2 regions of the Brevibacterium sp. K11IcPPYGO002 genome follow, and region 1 is predicted to be linked to the other one. Evidence: predicted binding sites of a transcription regulator. Region 1 holds the regulator's gene; the other holds the start of a gene.

Evidence for each region. The regulator LexA, encoded in region 1, represses DNA repair genes until DNA is damaged. The targets are predictions, from matches to a motif close to TCGAACANNTGTTCGA.
Region 2: QYM46_RS03380 (HNH endonuclease signature motif containing protein) is a predicted target of LexA. The motif match lies at 6,005-6,020, and genes of this name have one in related genera.

What each region holds. Positions count from the first base shown of each region.
Region 1 is NZ_CP131929.1:2,542,817-2,551,135, reverse strand. It holds gene hflX (GTPase HflX) at 1-1,000, shown strand, start outside; gene QYM46_RS11560 (ATP-dependent DNA helicase) at 997-2,967, shown strand; gene lexA (transcriptional repressor LexA) at 3,061-3,816, opposite strand; gene QYM46_RS11550 (LysM peptidoglycan-binding domain-containing protein) at 4,051-4,389, shown strand; gene QYM46_RS11545 (histidinol-phosphate transaminase) at 4,519-5,697, shown strand; gene hisB (imidazoleglycerol-phosphate dehydratase HisB) at 5,694-6,290, shown strand; gene QYM46_RS11535 (hypothetical protein) at 6,287-6,889, shown strand; gene hisH (imidazole glycerol phosphate synthase subunit HisH) at 6,886-7,569, shown strand; gene priA (bifunctional 1-(5-phosphoribosyl)-5-((5-phosphoribosylamino)methylideneamino)imidazole-4-carboxamide isomerase/phosphoribosylanthranilate isomerase PriA) at 7,628-8,319, shown strand, end outside.
Region 2 is NZ_CP131929.1:758,618-766,936, reverse strand. It holds gene nagB (glucosamine-6-phosphate deaminase) at 1-231, opposite strand, end outside; gene QYM46_RS03405 (FadR/GntR family transcriptional regulator) at 257-955, opposite strand; gene QYM46_RS03400 (SPFH domain-containing protein) at 1,145-2,386, shown strand; gene QYM46_RS03395 (MarR family winged helix-turn-helix transcriptional regulator) at 2,728-3,207, shown strand; gene QYM46_RS03390 (organic hydroperoxide resistance protein) at 3,336-3,758, shown strand; gene QYM46_RS03385 (NAD(P)-dependent malic enzyme) at 4,003-5,208, opposite strand; gene QYM46_RS03380 (HNH endonuclease signature motif containing protein) at 6,067-8,319, shown strand, end outside.

The DNA.
Region 1 (8,319 bases):
CAAGGTCGTCGACCGCGTCGCGCTCATCCTCGACATCTTCGCCCAGCATGCGAAATCCCGCGAAGGCAAGGCCCAGGTCGAACTCGCCCAACTCGAATACCTCCTGCCGCGTCTGCGCGGTTGGGGTGAGTCGCTGTCCCGGCAGGCCGGCGGTCGTGTCGCCGGCGGTGCCGGAATCGGCTCTCGCGGGCCCGGTGAGACGAAGATCGAACTCGACCGTCGCCGCATCCGTGCGCGCATGTCGAAGCTACGCCGGGAGATCAACGCGATGGCGCCGTCTCGAGAGACGAAGCGGAAGAACCGCGCCCGCCATCATGTGCCGTCCGTCGCGATCGTCGGGTACACGAACGCGGGCAAGTCCTCCCTGCTCAACCTGCTCACCGACGCCGAGGTGATGGTGCAGAACGCCTTGTTCGCCACCCTCGATCCGACCGTCCGGCAGGCCAAGACTGCCGACGGCATCGTCTTCACCTACACCGACACCGTCGGGTTCGTCCGCAACCTGCCCCACCAGCTGGTCGAAGCCTTCCGTTCGACCCTGGAGGAGGCCGCCGGTTCGGATCTGCTCCTCCACGTCGTCGATGCCTCCCACCCGGATCCGCACGGTCAGATCCAGGCCGTGCGCAATGTGCTGGGGGACGTGGAGACCGGGGACATCCCCGAACTCCTCGTGTTCAACAAGGCCGATATCGCCGAGGAGGCTGTGATCACCGGCCTGCGCGCGGAGTACCCCGACGCCCAGTTCGTCTCCGCCGTCTCGAAGGAAGGGATCGACGACCTCATCGAGGCCATCGAGAACCGCCTTCCCGTCCCGGATATCGACATGACCGTGCTCATTCCCTATGAACGCGGTGACCTCGTGTCGAAGATCTACGCCCTCGGCACGGTCGAACACGAATCGCACGGCACGGAGGGCACCAGCCTGCAGGCGAAGGTGCCGACCGAACTCGTCGACGAACTGCGCGAATTCCAACGTCCGGACCTGGTCATCGACGAGTGAAAGCAGTCGAGAACCTCCTCGAATCCGCTGTCGGCGCCATCGGCGGATCGCCACGCGAGGGTCAGCAGGAGATGGCGCAGGCGGTCGCCTCGTCGCTGGACAAGGGAATCCATCTGCTCGTGCAGGCGGGAACGGGCACCGGCAAATCGCTGGCGTACCTCGTCCCGGCGGCCGAATACGTCACCCGCACCGGCGGGAAGGTCGTCGTGTCCACTGCGACCCTGGCCCTGCAGACTCAGATCATCCACCGCGACCTGCCCCGGCTGTTCAAGGCCGTGAAGAAGGACCTCGACCCGCTGCCCCGAGCGGCACTGCTCAAGGGGCGGCGGAACTATGTGTGCAAGCACAAGCTCGCCGGCGGATACCCCGACGAGGGTGAGGGCATGCTCTTCGACCTCGGGGCCGACGCCGAGGCGGGACGCAAACCCACCGAACGTTCGGGTCTGGGGGAGGAGATCCAGCGGATCCGCACCTGGGAGAAGACCACCGACACCGGCGACCGTGACGACCTCCTGCCCGGTGTCAGCGATCGCGCCTGGTCACAGGTGTCCGTCAACGCCTTCGACTGCCTCGGATCGAACTGCCCGCTGTTCACCGAATGCTTCGCCGAAATCGCCCGGAACAAAGCCGCCGAAGCCGATATCGTCGTGACGAACCATGCCCTGTTGGCCATCGACGCCTTCGGGGAATCGAACGTGCTGCCCGAACACGATGTCATCATCATCGACGAGGCCCACGAGCTCAAGGACCGGGTGACCAGCGCCCTGTCCGGGCAGATCAACACGAGCATGCTCTCGGCGGCGACGAGCTCCGTGCGCAAACACACCACGGTCCAGGACGGGGTCGTCTCGCTGCTCGATTCCGCCGCGGCGGCACTCGAACGCGCCCAGACCTCGGTGCCCGAGGGACTCATCCTGCATATGAGCGAGGCGCTCGGACTGGCCCTGGCGCAGATCCGCGACTCCGCCCGCCAGATCATCAACGACATCGGCGGCAAGACCGACGACGCCGATGCCGGACGGCAGATGGCCAAGGCTCGCTGTCAGGAGATCTTCGAACTCGCCGAACGCTTCTGCGACCCGGGCAAAAACGACGTCATCTGGCTCTCCCGGTCGACGTTCAGAGAGAAGGAGACGACGAACCTCGTCGTCGCACCCTTGAGCGTGGCCGGCACCATGCGCAACGGGATCTTCGAGGAATCGACGGTCGTGGCCACCTCGGCGACCCTGTCCCTGGGCGGGAACTTCGACGCGGTGGCGGCCTCGTTGGGACTCTTCGGGCCGGACGCCCCGAAGTGGGACAGCCTCGATGTCGGATCACCCTTCGACTACGGCAAGCAGGGCATCCTCTATGTCGCTTCCCACCTGCCCAAGCCCGGACGCAGCGGACTGAGCGAGGAAGCGCTGACCGAACTCGAAGAACTCGTCGAATCCTCGAACGGCGGGGCACTGGGGCTGTTCTCCTCCCGGGCGGCGGCCAACGCGGCAGCCGAACACCTGCGGACGAAGTTCGACTTCCCGATCCTGCTCCAAGGCGACGACGGCCTGCCGGCGCTGGTCTCCCAGTTCACGGCCGATGATCAGACCTGCCTGTTCGGGACGATGTCCCTGTGGCAGGGAGTCGACGTGCCGGGACGGACGAACCGCCTGGTCATCATCGATCGTCTGCCGTTCCCACGCCCCGACGACCCGCTCATGCAGGCACGGGCACGCGATGCCGACCAGCGTGGAGTCAACGGATTCATGGCAGTATCGGCCACGCATGCCGCCCTGCGGCTGGCACAGGGTGCCGGTCGCCTCATCCGGTCGACCAAGGACAGGGGAGTGGTGGCCGTGCTCGACTCGCGGCTGCGCTCGGCCCGGTATGCCGGGTTCCTCGTCAATTCGATGCCGAGGATGTGGCCGACGACGAACTCCGGCCTCGTCCGCACAAGCCTGGCCAGACTGGCCGAAGCTGACGAGAAGTGAGGCAGACGGTTCTGAGTCCCGCCGGATGACGCAGAAGCGCCCGCGACCAACCGTGGTCGCGGGCGCTTCTCAGTTCGAAGGCGGGGCGGAGGATCAGAGGCGGCGGATGACGGCGACGACGAGGCCCATGATCTGTGCGTAGGTGCCGTCGATGGGTTCGTAGTTCTCGTTCTGCGGCATCAGCCACTGCTGACCGGCCTTGCGCTTGAGCGTCTTCACCGTGGCCTCGCCGTCGAGGAGGGCTGCAACGATCTGACCGTTGTCGGCGGTGTGCTGCTTGCGCACGACCACCCAGTCGTCGTGGCAGATGGCGGCTTCGATCATCGAATCGCCGACGACCTTGAGCAGGAACATCTCTCCGGAGCCGACGACCTGCGTCGGCAGGGAGAAGACATCGTCGACCTCCTGCTCGGCCAGGATCGGGCCGCCGGCGGCGATGCGTCCGACGACCGGGACCTGCACGGTGTTGTTGGCCAGCTCCTCGTACTTCGCGCGCTCGGCCTCTTCCTCTTCGAACGGATTGACCACTTCGATGGCACGCGGGCGCTTCGGGTCGCGGCGGACATAGCCGAGGCGTTCGAGCTGGGAGAGCTGGTGGGCGACGCTGGAGAGGGACGCCAGTCCGGCGGCTTTGCCGATCTCGCGCATGCTCGGCGGGTAGCCGTTGGCCACGACGGCGCGTTCGATGGTCTCGAGGACGAGACGCTGGCGGGGAGTGAGGCGGAAGTCGCCCTCACCGGATGACCCCTCAGGGATCTGGACCACGTCGTCATCGCTGCGAGCGGCAGCGATCTCGGTGGCAACATCTTCGTTGCGAGGCCTGCCTCTGCCTCGTTTGTTCTGAACCACTGCTCGTTCCCCTTCGTTCTATTCCCTGCCGCTGAACGCCGTGATCTCCGCTTCGAAGATTCTCGTGTCAGTGCCGACTGAGATGGTTCTGACAGATCAATCAACAACGCTGGTTCCCTCTCATTGTCGCATAGATGTTCGAGTTGGACTGGACATTTGTTCGATTGGCATGTTGAATAGAACAGACGTTCTACCGATTACTGGTGGAATCGTACGAATGAAAGAGGTAATGCGATGTCTGCACAGAACACCGAGCTGCGCCTGACCACTCGTGGACGCCAGGCTGTGCGCCTTCTCCGGACCCTGCTCGTCGCTCTCGTCGTCATCGGCGGAGCGGTCCTCCTCGCCACCCAGTCGTTCTCGGCCGCTGCCGTCGCCGAATCGGAGACGGAGAGCATCGGCATCGACGCCGAGGCGGTCGTCGTCGGTGAAGGCGAATCGCTGTGGACCGTGGCGACGAGTCTCGGCATCGACCGCGACACCCGTGATGTCGTGGCCGACATCGTCGAGATCAACCACCTGGACACCCCGACCGTTCACCCCGGCCAGACCCTCGACGTCCCCGTCCGCTGAGGTCGAGGCCGGCTCGGCCGGCAGGGCGCCGGCCACGGGCCGACCCGTCCGATTGGGTGAGCCGACCGGCGCACCTCGATGCCCGACCCGCCGCCCGGGCGGCGGGGGCCTCTCGGTAGAATGGTCGCCGTGGGAAACATCGAATCTCTGCCAGTGCGCTCCGACCTCGTCGGCCAAAAGCCCTACGGGGCTCCGCACCTCAATGTGCCGGTCCAGCTCAACGTCAACGAGAACGCCTATCCGCTGCCGGACGTCGTTATCGACAGCATGCGTTCCGCCATCGACGACCATTTCGCGGGACTCAACCGTTATCCCGATCGCGAATTCACCGCACTGCGCGAACATCTCGTCACCTATTTGGACGGTGTGAACGAACGTGCGGGGGACACCGTCGACCTCGACCCCTCCATGATCTGGGCCGCCAACGGTTCGAATGAAGTGCTCAGCCATATCGTCCAGGCCTTCGGTGGACCGGGCCGCACGGTCCTCGGGTTCACCCCCTCCTATTCGATGCACCCGCTCATCACCACGGGCACGGGTGCCGAATGGCAGCACGTCGAACGCAAGGACGATTTCACTCTCGATGCCGAGACGGTCGCCGCCGAGGTGGCGCGGGCGAATCCGGACATCGTCTTCCTGTGCACTCCGAACAATCCGACCGGCACCTCGATCGGCCTCGACGTCATCGAAGCCGCCTACGACAATTGCGCAGGGATAGTCATCGTCGATGAGGCGTACGCGGAATTCTCCCGCCCCGCCAAGTCCTCGGCGATGACTCTGCTTGACGGCCGGCCCCGCCTCGTCGTCTCCCGCACCATGAGCAAGGCCTTCGCCTGTGCCGGACTGCGTTTGGGCTACGCCATCGCCGCCCCCGAGCTCATCGATGTCCTCCGCCTCGTCCGCCTGCCGTACCACCTGTCCGAGGTCACTCAGGTGCTCGCCTGCACGGCACTCGAACACGCGGAGCTGCTGCTGGGCAACGTCGACCGACTCATCGACTCGCGCAACCGCATGTCGAGCCACCTCGCCGAGGCGGGCTTCACCGTCCACGACAGCGATTCGAACTTCGTCCTCTTCGGCAACATCGCCTCACCGGCCGAGCTGTGGCAGAAGCTCCTCGACCGCGGAATCCTCATCCGCGATATCGGCATCACCGGCCACGCCCGCGTCAACGCCGGCACCGAGGACGAGACCGAAGCGTTTCTGACCGCCATCGACGAGATCCTCGCCGACGACCCTGACCTCCTCGCGGACCGTCCGCAGTCTCCGACCCCGTCATCAGCCGCCCCGACGAAAGGCACTCCATGAGGCAGGCCCAGAACTCACGCACCACCTCCGAGTCAACGGTGTCCGTGTCCGTCAACCTCGACGGCACCGGCACCTCGAACATCTCGACTTCCGTGCCGTTCTTCGACCATATGCTCACCGCCCTGTCGAAGCACTCGATGATCGACCTCGACATCACCGCCACCGGCGATACGCACATCGACGTCCACCACACCGTCGAGGACACCTCGATCGTCCTCGGCCAGACCATTCGCGAAGCACTCGGCGACAAGGTCGGCATCCGCCGCTACGGCTTCGCCGCCGTACCGCTGGACGAAGCACTGGCCCAGTGCGTCGTCGACGTCTCCGGTCGACCCTACTTCGTCCACGAAGGTGAACCCGAAGGCCAGCAGTACCACCTCATCGGCGGTCACTTCACCGGTTCGATGACCTCCCACTCACTGGAATCCATCGCCTTCAACGGCGGACTGACCGTCCACCTCGACCTGGTTCGCGGCCGCGACCCGCACCACATCGTCGAAGCCGAATTCAAGGCCTTCGCCCGCGCGCTGCGGCAGGCCGTCGAGACCGACCCACGGAGCAACTCCGTTCCCAGCACCAAGGGAGTCCTGTGAGCACGACCGTCATCGTGACCCCATTCGGGGTCGCCCAGCAGCTGGCCGCCGCCTGCGTGCTGTCGAACATCTCCGGCACCATCGTGCCGATCGGCGAGTTCAGCGGCATCGTCCTCGCCGACACCGATGTCAAAGCCGGCAACGAGGCGGCCGCCGCGATCTCGAAGCTCGCCGGCAAACATGAGGTCCTCCTCCTCGTGCGCAGCGAAGAGCAGATCGACGCCGGCCACTTCCGCCACGGCGCCCGAGAATCCGATGTGCCGGCCGGACTGGCACTGAAGAACCTCCCCGATGTCCTCGAAGGGCTGCTGCTCGAAACCGTTGCCGCAGACGACGTCGAAGGCAGCATCAGAACCGATTCGATGACGAAGCTGCAGGCCAGTGCGGCCACGATGAGTCCGGGCCGGGCGGCCATGGCGCGCACGGCGCTGCTGTGGATCATCGCTGCCGTCCTCGCCGGACTCGTCACCGCCTTCGGCATTGCGTTGGCAGTGGGCGGGAACACCATCGCCTGGGTCGTCGCCGCGCTCGGCGTCATCGTCCTCGGGTTCTCCCTATGGAGGATCTGGTCGGTGCTGAGCAAGGGGGCGAAGCGATGACGACGGTCGCCGTCCTCGACTACGGAGCCGGCAATGTCCGCTCCGCCGTGCGTGCGGTCGCCGCGGCCGGTGCCGAGGTCACGCTCACGGCCGATCACGATGTCATCAACGACTCCGACGGACTGCTGGTCCCCGGCGTCGGCGCGTTTTCGGCAGTCATGGCCGGACTGGAGAACGTCGGGGGAGTCGACCTCATCCGGGACCGCCACGAACAGGGGCGACCGCTCCTCGGCATCTGCGTCGGCCTCCAGGTGTTCTTCGCCCGCGGCGTCGAACACGGAGTCAGGACCGAGGGCATCGGTCTGTGGCCCGGTGCCGTCACCGGCCTCGAAGCTCCGGTCATCCCGCATATGGGATGGTCGAAGGTCAACGCTCCCGCAGACTCGGCCATGTTCGCCGGCATCGGAGACGAACGCTTCTACTTCGTCCACTCCTACGCCGCGACCGAGCCCCCGGCGAACGCGACGGTGACGACCGCCCGCCACGGCAACGACTTCATCGCCGCTGTCGAAGACGGAACCACCTGGGCAGCACAGTTCCATCCCGAGAAATCCGCCGAGGCGGGCGCCAGGCTGCTGCGAAACTGGCTCGCCTCGTTCGCCGCCGACAGCAGCACCGGTGGTGGTTCCGGCAGCACCAGCGATTCCGGCAGCAACCCCACAGACCCACTCAGCTCCTGACCGAGCACACCGACTATGGTTGCCTCAAACCCCGTGGCACCCTGGCAGAAAGGTCACAATGACAGACAGTTCGAACAAGCTGGTCCTCCTCCCCGCCGTCGACGTCGCCGACGGCAAGGCCGTCCGCCTCGTCCAGGGCGAAGCCGGAACCGAAACCGACTACGGCTCACCCATCGACGCCGCCCAGGACTTCGAGAGCCGTGGCGCCGAATGGATCCACCTCGTCGACCTCGACGCCGCCTTCGGACGCGGATCGAACTCGGATCTGCTCAACCAGGTCGTCAAGGCTGTGGGGATCAAGGTCGAACTCTCCGGTGGAATCCGTGACACCGAAAGCCTCGAACGCGCACTCGACACCGGAGCCGAGCGCGTCAACATCGGCACTGCCGCCCTGGAGAACCCCGAGTGGACCGCGGAGATGATCTCGCGCTTCGGCGATCAGGTCGCCATCGGCCTCGACGTGCGCGGAACCACCCTGGCCGCCCGCGGCTGGACGAAGAAAGGCGGAGACCTCTACGAAGTCCTGAACACCCTCGAAGCCGCCGGCTGCTCCCGCTACGTCGTCACCGATGTGCGCAAGGACGGCACCCTGCAGGGTCCCAACGTCGACCTGCTCAAGGACCTGGCGCAGAAGACGGACTCTCCGATCGTCGCCTCCGGCGGAGTCTCGAGCCTCGATGACCTGCGTGCCCTCCGCGAACTCGTGCCCTTCGGCGTCGACTCCGCGATCGTGGGCAAGGCACTCTACGC
Region 2 (8,319 bases), 1.8 Mb from region 1:
CTGCGGATGGTCGTCGGCGATGCCGACGTATTCGTCGAGCATGAACGCCTGCGCGTGGGCGAAGGACAGCCCTTCGTTCTTGTGGCGGGTGGTCAGCTCATCGTAGATGCGCAGCGGGCTCGATCCGGTGGCCAGCCCGATGACCGGGGCGGCTTCGGTGCGCAGCAGCCGCTCGATCGCGTCGGCAGCGAGTTCCGCCAGCGTGTATTCGTCGGCGATGACGACTTCCATGTGGTCTCCTTCGTCGTTCAGTCAATCACTTCTGCTCGAGGGCGCGCATGATCGGCTCATAGTGGGCGGTGATCGCGGCGCGGAAAGCCGCGGCATCGCCGGATTCCGCCGCTTCGAGCATGAGGCCGTGGGCCTGCGCTGTCTGCTCGAGGTCGGCGGCCACGGCGACGTTGAGTTTGGGCAGGACGGCCGTGTGCACATCCCAGAACGCTGCGACGAGTTGACCGACGAGCGAGTTTCCGAGTTTCGCAAGCAGTCCCGTGTGGAAGGCGCGATCCTGCTGCGGGAAAGTCTTTCCGGCGGCGGCGAGCGCGGTCATCTCATCGACGAGGGAGTGCAGCTCCGGGTTGGAGGTTCCGCGCAGGGCGTCGACGATCTGCGCGGACATTCCGTGATCCAGGGCCTTGCGCACCTCGACGACATCGCGGAGGGCGTCGAGGTCGTCGCCGGGGCTGAGCACGCCGCGGAAGACGAGGGCTTCGACGAGTGCATCGAGCGTCATATCGCCGACGTACGTGCCGTGGCCGTGGCGGACGTCGACGATGTCGAGGGTCGAGAGTTTGCGGATGGCTTCCCTGACGTTCGACCGCGAGACGCCGAGGCGGGTGCACAGTTCGCCTTCGGTCGGCAGCAGGTCCCCGGGACGCAGACCGTCGGAAAGGATGAGATCCTTGATCCTGTCGGACGTCGTCACTTTCCGTCCGGTCTCTGTCGTCTCCGCCATGATCACCTTCTGCTGGTCGTTCCACGCTGACCCTCCAGTATACGTCTGACATCAGATGTACCGGTGATGAGTTCCCTCCTCGAGACGAGAGCCAGCGCCCTTGTCATATACGCGGCGCTCGATGACTACTAGAGTGATAGGAGTCAGCGGTCGTCGCACGGCCGACAACCACGACCCATTGGAGGAGTCATGAGTGGAGTGGCGGTCACCATCGCCGTTGTCATCATCATCCTCGTCGTCGCCGTCCTGCTGTTCGGGAAGCTGCGCACGAGCGTGTTCTTCACGGTGAAGACGCAGGAGAACGTCATCGTCGAAAGATTCGGCAAGTTCAAGAAGGTCGCGCGGCCGGGACTGAACACGAAGGTGCCGTTCATCGAGACGACGAGCAGGCCGATCTCGCTGCGCGTCCAGCAGCTCGAGGTCAACATCGAGTCGAAGACGAAGGACAATGTCTTCGTCACCGTTCCCGTCGCGGTCCAGTACGTCGTCGAAGAGGACAACGTCGCCGATGCCTATTACCGACTGGCGAATTCGGAGGAGCAGATCCGCTCCTATGTCTTCGACACCGTCCGTTCGGCGCTGTCGGGACTGACGCTCGACACCGCGTTCGAGTCGAAGGACGACATCGCCGAAAACGTCGAGCGCCGACTGTCGGAGTCGATGAAGCGCTACGGCTTCAAGATCGTGAGCACTCTGGTCACGGACATCACCCCTGATCCGCGCGTGCGGGATTCGATGAACTCGATCAACGCCGCGCAGCGTGACAAGGTCGCCGCGCAGTCGCTGGCCGAGGCCGACAAGATCAAGCGCGTGACTCAGGCACAGGCCGAATCGGAGGCGATGCGCCTGCACGGTGAAGGCGTGGCCGCTCAGCGGAAGGCGATCGCCAACGGCATCGCCGAACAGTACGCACTGCTGCAGGAGGTGGGCATCCACAAGACTGCCGAGCAGCTGCTGATGATGACCCAGTACTTCGACACGATGCAGAACGTCGCGCAGGAGGGCCGGTCGAACGTGCTGTTCATGCCGTCGAACCCGGGCGGCCTGGGCGAGATGGGCCAGGAGATCCGCAACGCCCTGTTCGCCGCCAATGCCGCGGACGAAGGCTCGCATCTGCCCGCTCCGCAGGGCCGCGACGACGCGGGCGATGACTCCAGGCGCAGCTCCGGCAGCGGCGCCGACCGTACGAACGTCCCGCCGCAGCCGACGACTCCCCCGGCAGATCGGTCCGGGCAGTATGCCGGCGGACAGGGCCAGGGCGGCTCCGGACAGGGAGCGGGCGGACAGGGCCAACCCGGGCAGGGCCAGCCGGGGCCGGGCCAAGGTCAGCACGGTCAGCAGGGACACACGGATCCGCGCTCCGCGGCCCAGTCGGCCGTTCGCGCCGCCGCCGAGCAGTGGCGCAACCGCCGCGGCGGCAACCAGGGCTGAGCCGGCAACGCTGAGCCGGCCGGCAGTGCTGAACCGGCAGCGCTGGTCCAGCAGAGTTGAGCTGGCAGACACCGCTCAGCGCACACCGCCGAGGGGCGGGTGAAGAGAGATCTTCACCCGCCCCTCAGCCGTATGCGCACCCCCGGAAATCCACTTGGGAACTCCTCCACCGGCGGGGTCCTCCCCATAGGAACTCGCCGCCACCTGGGAACTTCTCTTCCTAGAAACTCGCCGCCTCCTGGGATTTCGACGCCGCCCGCGAACTGACTGACTCCTGGGAACTCGCCGCCTCCCGGAATTATTGGTTGTGCACAATTGAATTGTGTGCAATCATTTTTCCCATGAACATGCTCGATCTCGACCGGCAGCTCTGCTTCGCTCTCTATTCGGCGTCACGAGCGATGACCGCGTCGTACAAAGATCTGCTTGCCGAACTCGGCATCACTTATCCGCAGTATCTGGTGATGCTCGTGCTGTGGGAAGAGGGTTCCGACGACGATGGTGTGACGGTCAAGCACCTCGGCGAGCGCCTGCAGCTCGATTCGGGCACGCTCTCCCCTCTGCTGTCACGACTCGAATCGCTCGGCTTCGTCACCCGCCATCGTTCCGCCGAGGATTCGCGCAGAGTTCTCGTCCGCGCCACCGCCGAGGGCGCGGCGGCCAAAGCACGCGCCGAATGCGTTCCCGCCCGGATCGGTGAGCGCACGAATCTCGACCCAGCGTCGATGCCCGAGCTGCTGAAGACCCTGCGCACGCTGACGAGGAACCTGCGCGCGGAACCGGCGCCCGTCGAGTCCCCCGACCCCCTGCCGCACCATTGAACTCACACCGCACCGCTGACCCCGCACTGCACCGCTGACCCCACATTTCACCACCGACCCCACTGATCACCGCCGATCCCACTGATCACCACTGATCCGACAATGCACCACCAACGGAAGGAAACATCATGAAGGCTCTCTACACAGCAGAAGCACTGGCCACAGGCGAAGGCCGCGACGGCCACGGACGCACGAGCGACGGAAAGGTCGATGTCGATCTCGCGACTCCGACCGAGATGGGCGGCAGCGGCAACGGCACGAATCCCGAACAGCTCTTCGCCGTCGGCTACGCGGCCTGCTATCACTCAGCGCTGCGCCTCGTGGCCGGTCAGGCCAAGGCGAACGTCGACGATTCCACGGTCGGCTCACGCGTCAGCATCGGCAAGGACAATGAGGGCGGGTTCCAGCTCGCCGTCGAACTCGAGGTCACTCTCCCGCACCTCGACAAGGCCGAGGCCCAGGCGCTGGCCGACAAGGCCCACAAGGTGTGCCCGTACTCCAACGCCACCCGCGGCAACATCGACGTCACCATCACCGTCACCGACGACTGAGCGGCAACGCGGCTGTCAGGAGTCGGCGGCAGCCCTCCGGCGGCTGACCGGCTCCGGCGCGCCGGCGCGGGCCAGAACCTCCGGCCGCAACAACAGCTGAGGGGCGGGTGAAGATCTCTCTTCACCCGCCCCTCAGTGCCGTTCTGATCCAGCAGCCGACCCGCAGACCCTGCCCCACCCAAACCTCAGCTGACATCAGCGGATACCAGCTGACACATGCGAACCTCAGCGCGACGCTATGACCTCAGCGCTCGGCCATCGCCTCGAGCGCGGACTTCTCGACCGCCTCGGCGACGGCCGGGGCAACACGGGAATCGAGCGCGCCGGGCACGATGTAGCCGGGCTCGAGGTCATCGCCGACGAGATCGGCGATCGCACGGGCGGCGACGAGCTTCATATCGTCGGTGATCTCGGACGCATCGGCGTCGAGCGCACCGCGGAAGATTCCAGGGAACGCGAGGACGTTGTTGATCTGGTTCGGGAAGTCGCTGCGCCCGGTAGCCACCACGGTGGCGTACTTGGCGGCGACGTCGGGGGCCACCTCGGGGTTGGGGTTCGACAGAGCGAAGATGATCGCGTTGTCGGCCATGTTGGCCAGGTGCGCCTCGTCGATGGTGCCGCCGGAGACGCCGATGAAGGCATCGGCACCGTCGAGGGCCTCGCCGATCCCACCGGCGATTCCGCGCGGATTCGTCGACTCGGCGAGGAACTGCTTGGTCTCGGTCAGATCGGAGCGGCCGGCCTCGACGACGCCCTTGGAATCGAGGACGACGATGTCCTTCACGCCTGCGTCGGCAAGGATCTTCACCACGGCCACACCGGCAGCTCCGGCACCGGAGACGACGACGCGGACGGAATCGAAGGACTTCTTCACCACGCGCAGTGCGTTGGTCAGTGCGGCAAGGACGACGACGGCGGTGCCGTGCTGGTCATCGTGCATGACGGGAATGTCGAGGGCTTCTTTGACCCGGTCCTCGATCTCGAAGCAGCGCGGGGCGGAGATGTCCTCGAGGTTGATCGCTCCGAAAGTCGGGGCCATGCGGACGATGGTTTCGACGATCTCGTCCGTGTCATTGGTGTCGAGTACGATCGGAATCGCATTCAGCCCGGAGAAGGACTTGAACAGGGCGCACTTGCCCTCCATCACCGGCAGCGAGGCGGCCGGACCGATGTCACCGAGGCCGAGCACAGCCGACCCGTCAGAGATGACCGCGACGAGCCGGCCGGTCCACGTGTGCGTGCGCGCCAGCTGCGGTTCGTCCTTGATCGCGGTACAGACCTTGGCCACGCCGGGGGTGTACGCGATCGAGAGGTCGCGCTGGGTCTGGAGCGGTGAGGTGAGCTCGGCGGAGAGCTTGCCGCCTTCGTGTGCCTCGAAGATCTCGGCGTCGGTGATCGGGCCCTGCGAGCCCTGGTCGGAGGCGGCTGAGTTGTGAGCGGTGGTCGTCATGGTTGATCCTCATGGTTGATGCGGCGGCGGTCCGTGAGCGTGAGGAGCTCGCGCGCACTCGGCTGGGCGAGCACTCTGCTCGATGATCGGATCATCGGTGCAGCCGACAGTGATCGTCTGTCCACCGGTCGGCGCGGACACGGTCAGCCGTGAGCACCGGCGATGGTCTGAGCGAAGAACTGGTCACCAGTGAAGGATGGTGCGGTGACGTCGACGCGGCCCGCGACGTGGCCCTAGGTGAAGGGCTACGCGGTTGCGCGCAGTGCGGATACGGCTCGCATGTGGCGAGTACCGACCTCATGGGTCGCATCCGGCAACCCGATCATCATAACCGATGCTGTGACCCGTTACACCCGAAAATCCCGCCCTCACCGAGGCTGTCCCGCCGTTTCGGTGGCACGTTCTCCAGACCTTTGGACCACGCGGGAGGGCTGTGGCCTTCGGCCTCACCGAGGCGGCGCGTCCTTGACGCGCCGACCCATTTCGAAATTGCGACGGGTCAGCGCCGAGGAGGCACGCCCCGATGGCCGACTCATTCTGCAGCCGCGACGGGTCAGTACCGAGGAGGCGTATTCTCCCCGGAAATCGCAGCAGACCTTCCCCGCAATCCCCACCCAGGAACCGCACTCATCCAGAAACCGCGCCTGACCTGCATGGATGAAATCCAACACTCTCATGTCAGTGCCGGATGCAACGATGATGAGGTAATCAGAACCTCTTAGATCTCTCACCGAGAAATATTCGAATCCTTTCTTTGTTTTCTATTGTGACTGTCCGTTTGAACGCTTATCATAGAATTAACAGCTTTTCGATTCAGCACCACTCCCGACAACGAAGTCCGAGGCAGGTGAAAACGCAATGAAGGGCACCACCAACCGTTCGACCCCGGGTCGGGCCGAAGAGCCGGGCGCAGCACAGACTTCGCCGTCACCGCGATTCGCCGTCCGCTTCGAATCCAGCATGTCTCGCTTCGCCGAGAATGCCGTCGCTTCCGATCGTGCGCATTTCTCGCTCCTCGAGTCGGTCTCTTCGGTCGTACTCGAACAGGTGTTCATCGAGTTCGAACTCCCCATGCCCGAGGGGTCCGAGCCTTTCCGCTGCGAGACGATTGCTGCAACCTTCGAGCGTCGAGCCGAAGAGTCCGAACAGACCACCGGCTTCGGCTCGGCGGATACGTTCGAGATCGCACCCACGGACGCACCGTCGTCGACCGATGCGCTTTCCTCCGCAGCAGTAGTGCCTTATGATGCCGACTTCGCCAGCGCGCAGGTGGAAAAGGCGGCTGAGTCCGAGAAGAAGGTCCTGCCTGAATTCCCCGAGCTCGATGAAGGCATCTGCTTCTCGAAATGGGTCTATGACTATGTCGACGCGGAGGACCTCGTTGAGATCTCGACGGTGCTGGGGACCAATACTGCACGCACCTACCGTCAGCTGACCGGCGCGATGACGATCTTCTATGGTCTTCCCCGCTTCGCCGACCGGGTCCGCGCCGGAGAGTTCACCCAAGCCCATGTCGACGTGGTTGCCCGCCAGTGTGCCGACGTCGCGTTCGCCTTCCTTCCGAAACTCGATATCTTCCTGGCGGCCCGGCGCGCCGATATCACCTGCGAGACTCTGCGCCGTGATCTGGCCAAAATGATCGCCCTGCTCATTCCGCCCGTCGACAATACCGAGCTCGCCACCAAGCGTCGTCGCATCGATGTCGACGGCTACAAGGACGGCTCAGCTTGCCTGACCGTCAGCGGACCCTCGGCGGAGATCTTCGCCTGCTACAACCGGATCCAAGGCATGGCTCTTGCCGTGCATGGCAAGAACAAGTCGGCATTCAACTTACCCGTGGGCGTTGAGATCAGCGATGACCGCTCCATCTCCCAGCTCGAGTACGATCTGTTCATCCGGCCTGTCCCGGAGCTCAAGGTCAAGGTCGTGTCGGTCGATCCGATCACGGGAATCCAAACAGCCAAAGACACATCGCTGCTCGACGCCGACGGCGAGCTCATTCCGGATATGAACTCCGACGACGCCGTCGCCGACTTTGCGAAGCATGTTGCTTCGGGCTCAGCCGGCGACGCAATGGAGACGTCCGACGGAAGTTCAGCCGGCGGCGCCGGGGAGTCGTCCGACGCTTGCTCTTCTGACGACCGGTCCGTCGGTTCGGCGTTCGCCCCGGACAGCGAGGACGCTGACGGACCCGTTGAGTATTTCGTCAAGCTGCGTATGCCCACCAATGCGTGGTGGCTGTCGCATCAGGCCGCCACCGTGGTGACCGTTCCCTTCCTCACCCTCACCGAAGATTCGGACCTGCCCGGCACCTTTGCCGATGGCTCGCCTGTACCCGCCGAGGTGGCCCGCACTATCGCCGGCCGCTCGAAGAGCATCCAACGGATCCTCACCGACCCCGGCACCGGCACTCCCCTCGACGCCAAAGCGACGACTTACCAAGTCCCCAGGGATCTTCGGAAGACCCTTGTCGAGCAGTGGACGGTGTGCACCGTTCCCGGCTGCTCGCGTCGGGCCGAGAAGTCGGAGATCGACCACGTCGTTCCGTTCTTCCACCTGAATCCGCTCAAGGGCGGTCTCACCCGGTTCGGAAACCTGCATCCTCTGTGCAAAAAGCACCATGCATTGAAGACCGCCGGCCGCCTTCGGGTCACTATGCCCAAATCCGGTGAGCTCGACTACGAGTTCAAGCACGGGATCACGACTACTGTGTCGGCGCCCGGCCAGCCGATCAATGTGGCCCAAGCGCTCGAATTCGATGCATTGGGACGACTGGGTCTCAAACGGTGGAAACTGCCCTGGTCGATGGTCCCGCCAGCGCCAAGGGTGCTCGAACTCATGCCCGGTGAGTCGACGATCCGCCAGCGCGACGAAGAGAAGCGCCGGCGCGACGAGGAGAGGCGTCAGCGAGAGGAACGCGAAGCCCGACAGCGACGTCTTTCGGAGGCGTATCGGGAGCAGCAGGCAGAAATCAGGCGACTGCGGCTTGAACGCTGCCTCGATTGGGAGAACTCTGTCTTCCAGCCGTGCCTCCCCGCCGGCACAGACCCAGCTGCAATGAAGCAGCTGACTGGGAACGCCAAGTATGCAAAAGCAGTCAAATGGGCGCGT